Aureimonas sp. SA4125: one gene and its partner. The protein of the gene in region 1 interacts with the protein of each later gene in a pairwise test. Links are inferred from orthologs where the notes say so. Each region holds a gene or a part of one and is shown on either strand. Other genes may lie near its edges.

Region 1 (6,382 bases):
TTGCAGATGCTCGACATACCAGATTTCCCCATGGTGCAAACTGACGTTCATTCCCGTGTCGGTAGTCTTCAATCTCCTCAATTGCCGGCTTTTTACTGAACCCGCAGTATTGTCTTCAGAAACCCGTTGCGAAATCCACATTGTTGCAACGCCACATGAATCCTGCGCAGTCGCCCGCGGTGCCGATGGAGCGAGAAAACCGGGCCGCCGGCCGCCGCGACATTCATCCGAAGAAAATTTATATACCATCAGTAATCATCCGCAATGGCCGGTCGGCGGCAAATCAGCATTTCCGCAGGTGATCAGCCGCAGCCAACACAAATTCAGGAACCTCCGCCTGCGGCATGGGCACGGTGATTGCTTTGGGGCAGGCGGTGCGCATGAACTGCGCAATGATTTCGTAAATACTCAGGAGCGGGATACACAGTGAAAGCCGACAGCGTCCGGGATTTCGACAAGGCAGCAAAATCGCAGGTTGTCGTGCCGGTCCCGGCTCTCGCTCCAGGCTGCACTTGCCGAGGTCTTCGCCCCCCGATAACCTTCCGAAAGGACATGAGAGGCCCGCCGAAGAGCGCGCCCCGGTCCATCAGGGGAGGAAAATCCATGTTGAACAGGCGTACATTCCTGCTGTCTTCGGTTGCCGTCGGCGCTCTCGCCGCAACCGGCGCCGTCGCCCATGCCGCCGACGGTGAACTGAGCGTTTTGGCTTCCGTGCCGAGCCTCAGCTTTCCGTTCTTCGTCCACATGCTGAACCAGATCAAGGTCGAGGCGACCTCGATCGGTGGCATCAACCTGATCGAGAGCGACGGCCAGAATTCCGCGCCCAAGCAGACCGGCGACGTCGAGGCGGCCATCGTCCAGAAGGTCGGCGCCATCGTCATCTCGCCGCTCGACGTCAACTCGCTGGCGCCAGCGGTCGAGCAGGCGGTCGCCGCCGGCATCCCGGTCGTCACCATCGACCGGCGCGTCGACGGCGTCGAGGGCATCCTCGCCCATGTGGGTGCCGACAACGCCAAGGGCGGCGAGGCGCAGGCGCAAGCCATCATGGCGGCCTTCCCGGACGGGGCGACGATCTTCCACTTGCAGGGGCAGCCGGGGGCAGGCCCCGCCATCGACCGCAACAAGGGCGTCCATGCCATCCTCGACGGCCAGGACAAGTACAAGATCGTCTTCGAGCAGACCGCCAATTTCGCCCGCGCCGAGGCGTTGTCGGTGACCGAGGCGGGGCTGGCGGCCAATGGCAAGCCCGACGTCATCGTCTGCGCCAATGACGACATGGCGCTCGGCGCGATGGAAGCGGCGGCGAGCGCCGGCTTCACCGACATCAAGATCTACGGCTTCGACGCGTTGCCCGAGGCACTCGTGGCGGTCCGCGACGGCAAGCTTGCCGGCACGGTCGAGCAGTTTCCGGGCGAACAGTCGCGCCAGGCGCTGCGCATCGCCGTCGACTTCGCCAAGTCCGGCACGAAGCCGGCGGAAGCGGTGATTCTCCTCACCCCGATCGTGATCGGCAAGGACAATCTCGACAAGGCCGAGCGCATCGGCGAGACGACCTAGCCGCAGCCTGGCCTGCCGGGCGCGCCGCCTTTCGGCGCGCCCCCCTGCGGCTCCATCGAGGCTTTCGCCCATGACTTCACCCGCCACGGCGGTGCCTTTGGCCGTCCGGCCGGATCGGCCGCTGCTCGAGATGCGCGGCATTGCCAAGCACTTTTCCGGCGTCACCGCGCTCGACGACGTCTCGTTGACCCTGAACGGTGGCGAGATCCTCGGCCTGATGGGCGAGAACGGCGCCGGCAAGTCGACGCTTCTGAAGATCCTTTCCGGCGTGCAGCCGCCGTCGAGCGGCACCATCCTGATGGACGGCCAGCCGGTCGAGATCGAAAGCCCCCAGGCGGCGCGGCGGCTCGGCATCGTCACGATCTACCAGGAGCTCAGCCTGATTCCGACGCTCTCGGTCGCCGAGAACATCTTCATCGGCCGCGCGCCGCTCGGACGGCTGGGACTGGTCGACTGGCGCGCCATGCGCGCCGACGCCCGCGACATCATCGCGCGCGTCGGCCTCACGCTGGACCCCCAGACCCCGGTCTCGGCCCTCTCCGTCGCCGAGCAGCAGATGGTGGAGATCGCCCGGGCGCTGTCCTTGTCCTCGCGCATCATCGTCATGGACGAGCCGACCTCGGCGCTGTCGGAAAGCGAAGTCACGCGGCTTCTCTCCATCATGGACCGGCTGCGCGGCGAGGGCGTCGCGATCATGTTCGTGACGCACCGGCTGGAGGAGGCGTCCACCATCTGCGACCGGATGACGGTGTTGCGAGACGGACGCCTTGCCGGCGAACTCGTGCGGGACGGCGCGCCGATTCCGCTGCCGGCGATCATCGAGAAGATGGTCGGGCGGGCGGCGTCCGAACTCTATGCCCGGCCGGCACAGCGCAGCGCGGCGGGCGCGGTGCGGCTCGAGGTCCGCGGCCTGAAGACCGTGCGCGACCCCGAAGCGCCGCACGCCATCGTTCTCGACGGCGTCGACCTCGACCTGCGCGCCGGCGAGATCCTCGGCATCGCCGGCCTCGTCGGTTCCGGGCGGACGGAGCTCGCGCGCGCCATCTTCGGCGCCGACGCCATCGCCGCCGGCACGCTCCGGCTCGACGGCGAGGCGATCACGCCGCGGTCCCCGGCCGATGCGATCGCGCTCGGCATCGGTCTCGTGCCGGAAGACCGCAAGCACCAGGCGATCTTTCCCGCCCTCGGCATTCTGGCCAATTTCTCCGTCGCGTCGCTGAACGCCTATTCGAACTGGATGGGCGTCATGGCGGAAAGGCGCGAGCAGGATGAGCTCGGCAGCTACCGCAAGCTCCTCAACATCCGGATGGCCCATGCCGGCCAACGCATCGACGGCCTCTCCGGCGGCAACCAGCAGAAGGTGATCCTGGCCCGCTGGCTGGCGCGCGATCCGAAGGTTTTGATCGTCGACGAGCCGACGCGCGGGGTCGATGTCGGCGCCAAGGCCGAGGTCCACCAGATCCTCGTCCAGCTCGCCGCGCGCGGCATCGCGGTGATGGTGATCTCCTCGGAACTGCCGGAGATCCTCGCCGTCAGCGACCGCATCGTCACCATGCGGGCGGGCAAGATCACCGGCGAGATGGCGGCAGCCGAGGCGAGCGAGGACCGACTGATGGCGCTGATGGCGCTGGACGGCAGAAAGGGACGGCATCATGAGCTCCACTAGCGGCCTTCGGCGGCAGACGGGCCCGAACTTCTTCAAGATCCTGATGCGGTTCGGGCCGCTGATGTTCCTCTTTGCGCTGATGCTGGTCTTTGCCCTCCTCAACCCGAATTTTCTCAATCCGGTCAACCTGTTCAACGTCATGCGGCAGATTTCGATCACCGGTCTGATCGCGCTCGGCATGACCTTCGTCATCCTGACGGCGGGCATCGACCTCTCCGTCGGCTCGCTCGTCGCCTTTTCCGGCATGGTCGCTGCCATCGTCGCCAAGGGCGGCACAGCCAACACGCTGTCGCTCGGCGCCAGCGCCGGACAGGGTTTTGGGTGGTTCGCGGCGCTCCTGGCGGCGCTTCTCGTCGGCACGCTCGCCGGCGGTGTGCAGGGTCTCGTCATCACGCGGCTGAAAGTGCCGCCCTTCGTCGTGACGCTCGGCGGCCTCACCATCTTCCGCGGACTGACACTGACGCTCTCGAATGGCGGGCCGATCTCGGGCTTCGATGCCTCGATGCGGTGGTTCGGCAATGGCATGATCGGCCCGGTGCCGGTGCCGGTGATCATCTTCGCGCTCGCCGCCGTGCTCTGCCATCTGGTGCTGCGCTATACGCGCTACGGCCGGGCGGTCTACGCCGTCGGCGGCAATGCCGAGGCGGCGCGGCTGTCGGGCCTGCGCGTCGATGCCATTCTCGTCTCGGTCTATCTGATCGTCGGCTTCTTCAGCGGCCTGGCCGCCTTCGTCCTGGCCGCCCGTCTCAATTCCGCCGAGGCAGTCGCCGGTATCGGCTATGAACTGACGGTGATTTCGGCCGTTGTCATCGGCGGCACCAGCCTTTTCGGGGGCATCGGCAGCGTCGGCGGCACGGTGATCGGTGCCGCGCTGATCGGCGTCCTCGTCAACGGGCTCGTCCTCAACAACGTCTCGTCCTACACGCAGCAGGTGGTGATCGGCCTCATCCTCATCGGTGCCGTCGCCTTCGACCGCTGGCTGAAATCGCGCGCCCGGGGATAGGCCGGCGGGCAGGGCTTCCCGCCCGGTGGGGTCAGGCGGGCGCCGGCGACGCGAGCGTTTGTATCGCGCACCCTCATGACAAAGCGGCGGCGGGGCCGACCCCCGCCGCCGCTTGCGCTGACAGTGCCGTCGATCAGGCCGCGTCGGCGGCCGGCTTGGCGACGATGTGCTGGAACACCTCGAAACCCTCGAACTCGGGATGGCCGATGTATGTCGGCGCGCGATCGCGCGTGTTGCCGCGCGCGTGGGCCGCGCGGAACGCTTCCGACTTCGTCCAGGCCTCGAAATCCGCCTTGGTGTGCCAGAGCGTGTGCGAGGCGTAGAGCACGTATTCCTCGCGGTCCGGGCCGCGCAGCATGTGGAATTCGGCAAAACCCGGCAGGCCCTGCAGATGGCTCTCGCGCTCCAGCCAGATCTTCTCGAAGGCCTCGGTCGAGTCCTTGGCGACCTTGAAGCGGTTCATGGCGATGAACATGGGTGTTCTCCCTTAGGGTATGTGGTCTCGGCGGGAATGTCTGGCCTGGGGCCGGCCCGCTAGAACTGGAAGCTGACGGTCGCCTTGAACGTGCGGCCCGCCTCGGTGAAGTATTCCTTCGGCAGCGTGGTCGAGTCCGGAATGTCGAGCGCGTCGTAATACGTTTCGTCGAACAGGTTGTAGACTCCAGCCTTGACCTTGGCGCCGGCAAGCTGGTCGGGTGCCCACCAGCCGGTGACGTCGACGATGCCGTAGGCCGGCGTCTTCGACAAGTCGTTCTCGGCCTTGTCGCGCTTGGCGGCGGCGGTGAGGATCACGTCCGCGCCGTAGATGTCGGTGGCATAGCCGAGGCCGAGAATGCCCTTCACCGCCGGAATCGAGTTGAGATGCTCGTCGGTGTCGCGGTCGCGACCGACATAGGCGGCGAGCGAGGCCGAGGCATGCCAGCCCGATTCCAGCCGGAAATGGGCCGAGGCCTCGGCGCCGTAGATCTCGACATTGGCGCGGTTGACGTAGCCGGTGATGCCGAAGGGATAGAGGCCGGCGGGAAGGCCGACACTGGCGGGGGAGACCGAGACAGTGTCGATGAAGTTCTCATAGCGGTTGTAGAAGGCGTTGACCGAGCCGCCGAAGGTCTCGTCACCGAGCTTGGCGCCGATCTCGAAGCCGTTGCTCGTTTCCGGCTCGAGGCTGGCATTGCCGAGCGAGAGATAGGTTCCGGGGCCACCATAGCTGAGGTAGAGCTCCGTCGCGGTTGGCGCGCGGAACCCTTGCGCCCATTGGGCGAAGAGGGTCACCGCATCGGCCGCGTCCCATTCGGCCCGCAGTTTCGGCGACAGGGCAGAGTCGCTGGATTCCTCCGGCAGTCCCGTATAGGTCGCGTTGGCGAGAAAGCCGTCGGTCTCCTGAGGCGTCTGGCGATACCAGTCGTAACGCAGCCCCGGCGTCACGCGGACCTTGCTGTCCAGGAGGGCGATCTCGTCCTGGATGAAAAGGCCGACCGTTGCCCCGTCGGTCTCCGGCATGTCGGCCTGGTTGGTATGCAGGAAATTGCAGGTGAAGAAGCGCGGCGGATAAGGTGGTGCAGGGCACGTGTCTTCGCCGCTCGAGAACTGCGACGCCTCGCTGCCGAAAATCTCGCCGCCGATGCTGACGCCGTGGGAGATGCTGCCTGTGTCGAAGCCGGCGAGCAGGCTGCCATTGATGCCGTAGGTCGTCTCCTCCCGCTGGCTGTTGCGTCGGTAATCGCCCGCCGGCGTGCTCAGCCGATAGGCCGAGAAATCATCGTCGATCGACTGGCGCTGCCAGTAGATGATCGCCTCCGCCGCCTTGATCGTGCCGTCGGTTTCTTCTGGCGCATACTCGTAATTGGCCGAAAGGCGCTCGCGTTTGTTGCTCTTGTCGCGGGTCGGGGTTCTGGCCGTGTAGTCGTAGGTCGCGGACGATTCCGTCAGGGCTTCGATGTCATCGTCGCGGTCGTAGGATTCTCCGGTGATGCCGATGACGTGGCCGCCCTCGACATGCTGGCGGATCTTCGCCAGGACGTTGGTATTGTCGTAGTCGAGCGGCAGCTTTTCGCTGCGCGTCGGGCCGATGCCGCCGATGTCGCCCTGGTTCTCGATCTCGCGGCCGTCGCGATAACCACCCTGAAGCAGCATGAAGGTCTGGTCGATGCGCGCGG
Region 2 (6,358 bases), 2.7 Mb from region 1 along the record:
GGGTCGACGCAGCCTTCATCCGCAAGGCGTCCGATCTCTGCCAGGCGCAGCTCCGGCTGATGCCGGCGCGCAGCCAGGGCGTTCTGGTCAAGGCGATCGCGCTCGACCGCGAGTTCCACGAAATGATCATGAAGCTCGGCGGCAACGAGGTCTTGACCGGCTGGCATCAATCCATTCAGCTGCGCATCCAGACCGTTCGCACCTATTCGGTAGAGACCTACGTTTTCGAGCGGATGAGCCGGGAGCACCAGCGGATCATCGACGCTTTCGCCGGCGGCCGGATCGAGGAGATGGTCGCTGCCTTGCGCGATCATCTCGTCTCCAGCCGCGACGATCTCATCGCCCGGCGACCGGACGAGTTGCCCGTGCGCTAGGGGACCGGGGCAAGAGCCGGCACGGGGAGGCAGGGAGCTTTCGCCGGCACGGCCATGTGAGTACGAAGCCGCCGTCCGGGAGGGCGGTGACGGGGAGAGAGATCGCCTCACGCTCAGCGCCGGCGTGGGTCGCAATTCAAGTGCGCAATCATTTCTGGGAGGAAATCCATGTCGTTCACGAAACTTTCCGCACTGAGCCGTCGTGCTTTGCTTGGAACCGCTGCCGCTGCGCTTGTCGCCACGTCCGGCCTGCTGCCGTCTGGCTCGGCTTCCGCTGCCGACGTCACCATCCCGATCATCGTCAAGGACACCACGTCCTTCTACTGGCAGATCGTCCTCGCCGGCGCCCGCGCCGCGGGCAAGGACCTCGGCGTCACCGTGCCCGAACTCGGCGCACAGGCCGAGACCGACATCAACGGCCAGGTCTCCATCCTCGAAAACGCCGTCTCCGGTTCGCCGGCCGCCATCGTCATCGCGCCGACCGAGAAGGACGCTCTCGGCGCCCCGATCACGGAGGCTGCCGCCAGCGTTCCGATCATCGGCATCGACTCGTCGGCGTCTTCCGACAAGTTCTCGTCCTTCCTCACCACCGACAACGTCCAGGGCGGACGCATCGCGGCCGACGGCCTCGCGGCCGCGATTGCTGCCAAACACGGCGGCAAGGCCGAGGGCGACGTCGCGCTCATCACCAATGCGCCCGGCGCCGGCTCGCTCGAACAGCGCAAGGAAGGTTTTGTCGCGCAGTTGAAGGAGAAGTATCCGGGCCTCAACCTCGTCGCCGACAAATATGCCGACGGACAGGCCTCGACCGGCCTCAACATCACGACCGATCTCCTGACAGCCAACCCGAACCTCGTCGGGATCTTCGCCTCGAACCTCATCATGGCTCAGGGTGCCGGCCAGGCGGTCGCCGAGAACAAGGCGCAGGACAAGGTCGCGCTGGTCGGCTTCGACAGCGACGACAAGCTGGTCAGCTTTCTGAAGGAAGGCGTGATCTCGGCCCTCGTCGTCCAGGATCCCTACCGGATGGGCTATGACGGCATCAAGACGGCGCTCGCCGTCTCCAAGGGCGAGACGGTCGAGAAGAACGTCGACACCGGCGCGAACCTCATCACCACCGCCAACATGGAAGAGCCGCGCTCGCAGGAACTCCTCAATCCCAAAGTGAACTGAGCCTTCGTTCATCAAGGGAACGCCGGGAGGAGCGCGCGTGACAGAAAAGACCATCTTGCGTCCGGGGAGCCACGGCTCCCCGGCTGACGCGACCGCGCCTCCCGGCGCGCCCATTCTGGAACTGAGGGGCCTCGAAAAGAGCTACGGGCAGGTCCTCGCTCTGAAGCCCCTCAGCCTTGCCTTCGAGGCCGGCGAGATCCACGCCATCGTCGGCGAGAACGGCGCGGGCAAGTCGACGCTGATCAAGCTCCTCACCGGCGTCATCCGCCGGACGAGCGGCGACGTCATCTGGCAGGGTCGCCCCGCGGCACTCGCCACTCCGCAGGATGCGATCGACCTCGGCATCAATGCGGTTCACCAGGAAGTGGTGCTCTGCCGGCACCTGTCGGTCGCCGCCAACATCTTTCTCGGCGACGAGAGGGTCCGATACGGCCTCCTGCAGAAGCGCGAAATGACCCGCGCGGCTCAGGCGATCCTCGACGACATGGGTTTTCGCCTGCCGGCGGGCGCCGAACTGGGCTCGCTGACCATCGGCCAGCAGCAGCTGGTCGCCACCGCCAGGGCCTCGCTGCGCGGCACGAAATTCCTCATCTTCGACGAGCCGACCGCCTATCTCACGCGCCAGGAGGCCGACCAGCTGTTCACGCTGATCCGCCGGCTAAAGGCGGACGGGGTGACGATCGTCTACATCAGCCACCGCATGGAGGAGGTGTTCGAGCTGGCAGACCGCGTCTCGGTGCTGCGCGACGGCGTCCATGTCGGCACGCGGATGATCTCGGAGACCAACGACGCCGAGCTCGTGGCGCTGATGATCAACCGCTCGCTCGAACAGATCTACCACAAGGAAAAGATCGCGCTGGGCGCGACCATCCTCGACGTCCGCGACCTTTCCGGACCCGGCTTTTCCGACGTCTCGCTGTCGGTGCGCTCGGGCGAGATCGTCGGTCTCTACGGCCTCATCGGCGCCGGGCGGTCGGAATTCGTCATGGGCCTCTACGGCCGCACCGCCAAGACGAAGGGCGAGACCTTCTGGAAGGGCGAGAAGGTCGACATCTCGAGCGAGCGCAAGGCGATCGGCCTCGGCATCGCGCTGGCGCCGGAGAGCCGGCGCGACCAGGGCCTCTGCATGAACCTGCCGATCGGCCTCAACCTCAACCTGCCGATCTACGAGCGGCTGACGCGGGGGCTCACCGTGTCGCGCAAGCTGGAAGCGGAGGCCGCCGACGAGCAGATCAAGAGCCTCGGCATCAAGACGCCGAGCCGGCACTCGCTCGCCTCCTCCATGTCCGGCGGCAACCAGCAGAAGATCGTCATCGGCAAATGGCTGAACCACGGCGCCGAGCTCTTCATCTTCGACGAGCCGACGGTCGGCGTCGACGTCGGCACGAAGGCCGAGATCTACCGCCTGTTCGGCGCGCTCCTGAAGCGCGGCGCCGGCATCATCCTCATCTCCTCCTACCTGCCCGAGGTCTACGAACTGTCAGACCGGCTGCACGTCTTCCGCTCCGGCAGGCTCGTCGCCTCCAACGATTTCATGAAGAGCAGCCACGAGGAAGTCCTGGCGCAGGCGATCGGCGTGTGACCCCGTGACCCCACCCGCCTTCCGCCGACCGCCCCAAATCCCTGCCCCGCCACAACGAGGGCAGCATGCCCGCTCTGCCTGAGGAAACGCCCATGACGACCGACGCCACGCTGGCCCCGTCCGTCGCGAGACGGAACTACAGCTTTCTCTTCGCGCTGACCCTGCTCGGCTTCCTCCTGCTGCTCTGCCTGATCCTGACGGTGGCGACGCCGAACTTCGCCACCGCCAACAACATCGCTAACCTGCTGCGCCAGGGCTCGATGATCGCGATCCTGGCGCTCGGCCAGACCTTCGTCATCATCACCGCCGGCATCGACCTCTCGGTCGGCGCGATCGTCGGCTTCTCAACGGTGATCGTCGCCTTGATGCTGGAGGCAGGCTTCCCGATCTGGGTGGCGGTCGGCGCGACGCTGCTGCTGGGTCTTGCCATCGGCCTCTTCCACGGCTTTGCCATCGTGCGCATGGGCCTGCCGCCCTTCATCATCACGCTGGCGACGCTGACCTCGCTGCGCGGCGTCGGCCTCCTCATCACCAACGGCTCGACCATCAACATCAAGAACGAGGCCTTCAACGCCTTTTCGCGCGGCGATTTCCTCGGCCTGCCGAACCTCTTCTGGATGGTCGTCCTCGTCGCCGTGCCGGCCTTCATCTTCCTGCACATGAGCCGCTGGGGCCGCTATCTCTTCGCCGTGGGGTCGAACCCGGAAGCCGCGCGCCTGTCGGGCGTGAAAGTGTCGACGATGATCTACGTCGCCTACTCGCTCTCGGCCGTCTGCGCCGCCTTCGTCGGCGTGCTCCTGGCCGCGCGCATCGGCATCGGCAATGCGACGCAGGCCGAGGGCTGGGAACTCCAGGCGATCGCCTCCTCGGTGATCGGCGGCACCAGCCTCTTTGGCGCGGTCGGCTCGGTGCACGGACCGCTGATCGGCTCCTTCATCCTCGCCACCATCAACAACGGCGCCAATCTCCTCAACGTCAATTCGTTCTGGCAGCGGGTGATCACCGGCGTCCTCATCATCGTCATCGTCTTCTTCGACCAGCTGCGCCGCCGCAGCCGCTAGGAGCCGCTAGCGGCCGCTGACGGTCGTCGGTCGCCGGACGGGTCCCACGAAAGTTTCGAAAGCACCCCATGCAGGCACTCTTCATCGACGCGGTCGGAAAGACCCGGCTCGGCTCCATCGACGAGCCGGCACCGGGACCGGGCGAGATCGTCGTCGCGATCCGCCATGTCGGCCTCTGCGGCAGCGACCTCAACACCTTTCGCGGCCTCAACCCGCTGGTGCAGCTGCCGCGCATTCCCGGCCACGAGATCGGCGGCGAGATTGTCGCCGTCGGCGACGGCGTGCCGGCCGGCTATGCCGTGGGCGCCCGCGTCACGGTCCTGCCCTATACGAACTGCGGCACGTGCTCGTCCTGCCGCAAGGGCCGCACGAACGCCTGCCGCTTCAACCGCACGCTCGGCGTGCAGCAGGATGGCGGGCTGAAGGAGCGGCTGACGCTCTCCTTCGAGAAGGTCATCGTCAACGAGCGCCTGGCGCCCCGCCACCTCGCGCTGATCGAGCCGCTGTCGGTCGGGTTTCACGCCGTCGAGCGCGGCAGGATCACGGCGAACGACCGCGTGCTCGTCATCGGCTGCGGCATGATCGGCATGGGCGCCGTTCTCGGCGCGCTCGCCAAGGGAGCGGAAGTGACCGCCCTCGACATCGCCGCGGACAAGCTGGCGCTCGCCTGCGACTTCGGCGCCGCCCACAGCATCGACGCCGCCAGCGGGGACAAGGCCGAAGCGGTCCAGCGGATCACCGGCGGCGACGGTTTCGACGTCGTCATCGAGGCCGTCGGCGTGCCCGAGACCTTCACCGAGGCGATCGATTTTGCCTGCTTCTGCGGCCGCGTCGTCTACATCGGCTACTGCAAGGCGCCGGTCAGCTACCAGACGCAGCTCTTCAACCTCAAGGAGCTTGACATTTCAGGCTCGCGCAACGCGACCCTCGCCGACTTTTCCGCCGCCGCCGCCTGCCTCGAAGCCATGGGCGAGACCGCCGACCGGCTGATCACCCGGACCTTTGCCTTCACCGACGCCGACAAGGCCCTGCCCTACTGGGACATGCACCGTGCCGACGTGCTGAAGATCATGATCGAGGTCTGATGGACCGGTTCGTCCGCACGGCAGGAGAAGCAGAGTGAAACGCTACGCCATGACGATCGGGCTGAAGCCCGACTGCATCGACGAGTACAAGCGCATCCACGCCGCGGTCTGGCCGAGCGTTCTGGCGACGCTGTCGAAGTACAACATCAAGAACTACTCGATCTTCCTGCAGGAGCCGGAAAACCGCCTCTTCGGCACTTACGAATACCACGGCAGCGACCACGCCGCCGACCAGCGCGCCATCGCCGCCGACCCGGAGACGCAGCGCTGGTGGGAGATCACCGACCCGATGCAGGTGCCGCGCGAGGGGCGCGCTGCCGGGGAATGGTGGGCGATGCTGGAGGAAGTGTTTCATCTGGATTGAGGGGGGTTGCGATGGTGTCAGCAATAAACTTCTGGCAGCTTTCGACCCATTCAAGACGCTGGGGGCATTGTTCATCACACCCGACAGCGGACGGTAATTACCCACCCCCTTGTCACGGGCCGAATTCCCTGAATCCATGGACGGATGGATCGCGGTGATTTGCAGCGTCTGACGAAGGAAGAGTTGATCGATCTGGTGCTGAAGATTCAGCGTCCGGAGAAGACGTCACGCACATCCTCGAAGCCTCCGTCTAGTGACCGCAAGGAGCGCCGTGAGCAGGCAAGACCTGGCGGCGCCAAGCCCGGTCACGAAGGCCACAGCCGAGCGATGGGTGAGGATTTCGATCGGCTCGTCGATCACCGTCCCGAGCAATGCTCCTGCTGCCAGGCAGCCCTGGCCGATAGCCTTCCCGCGGAGATCGGCGGCACGTACGAGACGGTCGATCTGCCGGAGATCAAGCCGTTCGTGACGCGTCATCGCCGGCTTTCGGTTTGTTGTCCTTCCTGCGGCACGCTTGTCTCAGCGGGATTGCCCGATGCGGCAAGGGGGACGCCGTTCGGGCCGCGGCTGCATGCGGTGGCGACCTATCTTAAGACCTTCCAGGCCCTGTCCTATGAACGGCTTCAGAAAGCTCTGGCCGATCTCTTCGGCTTGCAGATCAGCCAGGGCGGGCTGATGAACATGCTGCGCCGGGCGCAGGGCACCTTCGTCGCCGACCG

What was found.
Region 2: the proteins of Sa4125_RS16175 (region 1) and Sa4125_RS03340 interact in binary tests that used the Escherichia coli proteins (3 or more experiments, as listed by UniProt). The link is inferred for Aureimonas sp. SA4125 from one-to-one orthologs.

What each region holds. Positions count from the first base shown.
Region 1 is NZ_AP025032.1:3,411,775-3,418,156, reverse strand. The notes cover bases 999-3,925. They hold Sa4125_RS16175 (sugar ABC transporter ATP-binding protein), read left to right. Parts: upstream 999-1,627; coding sequence 1,628-3,223; downstream 3,224-3,925. Other genes in these bases: Sa4125_RS16170 (ABC transporter permease), read left to right, coding at 3,210-3,925; Sa4125_RS16180 (substrate-binding domain-containing protein), read left to right, coding at 999-1,557. In the rest of the region: Sa4125_RS16190 (ABC transporter substrate-binding protein), read right to left, coding at 1-17; Sa4125_RS16185 (hypothetical protein), read left to right, coding at 56-430; more of Sa4125_RS16180, read left to right, coding at 604-998; more of Sa4125_RS16170, read left to right, coding at 3,926-4,226; Sa4125_RS16165 (antibiotic biosynthesis monooxygenase), read right to left, coding at 4,360-4,701; Sa4125_RS16160 (TonB-dependent hemoglobin/transferrin/lactoferrin family receptor), read right to left, coding at 4,761-6,382. UniProt on the Escherichia coli protein: Part of the ABC transporter complex RbsABC involved in ribose import. Responsible for energy coupling to the transport system.
Region 2 is NZ_AP025032.1:733,497-739,854, reverse strand. The notes cover bases 2,303-5,205. They hold Sa4125_RS03340 (ABC transporter permease), read left to right. Parts: upstream 2,303-3,221; coding sequence 3,222-4,190; downstream 4,191-5,205. Other genes in these bases: Sa4125_RS03335 (zinc-binding alcohol dehydrogenase family protein), read left to right, coding at 4,259-5,205; Sa4125_RS03345 (sugar ABC transporter ATP-binding protein), read left to right, coding at 2,303-3,129. Also shown: Sa4125_RS03355 (GntR family transcriptional regulator), read left to right, coding at 1-374; Sa4125_RS03350 (ABC transporter substrate-binding protein), read left to right, coding at 543-1,547; more of Sa4125_RS03345, read left to right, coding at 1,600-2,302; more of Sa4125_RS03335, read left to right, coding at 5,206-5,275; Sa4125_RS03330 (L-rhamnose mutarotase), read left to right, coding at 5,310-5,639; Sa4125_RS03325 (IS66 family transposase), read left to right, coding at 5,784-6,358. UniProt on the Escherichia coli protein: Part of the ABC transporter complex RbsABC involved in ribose import.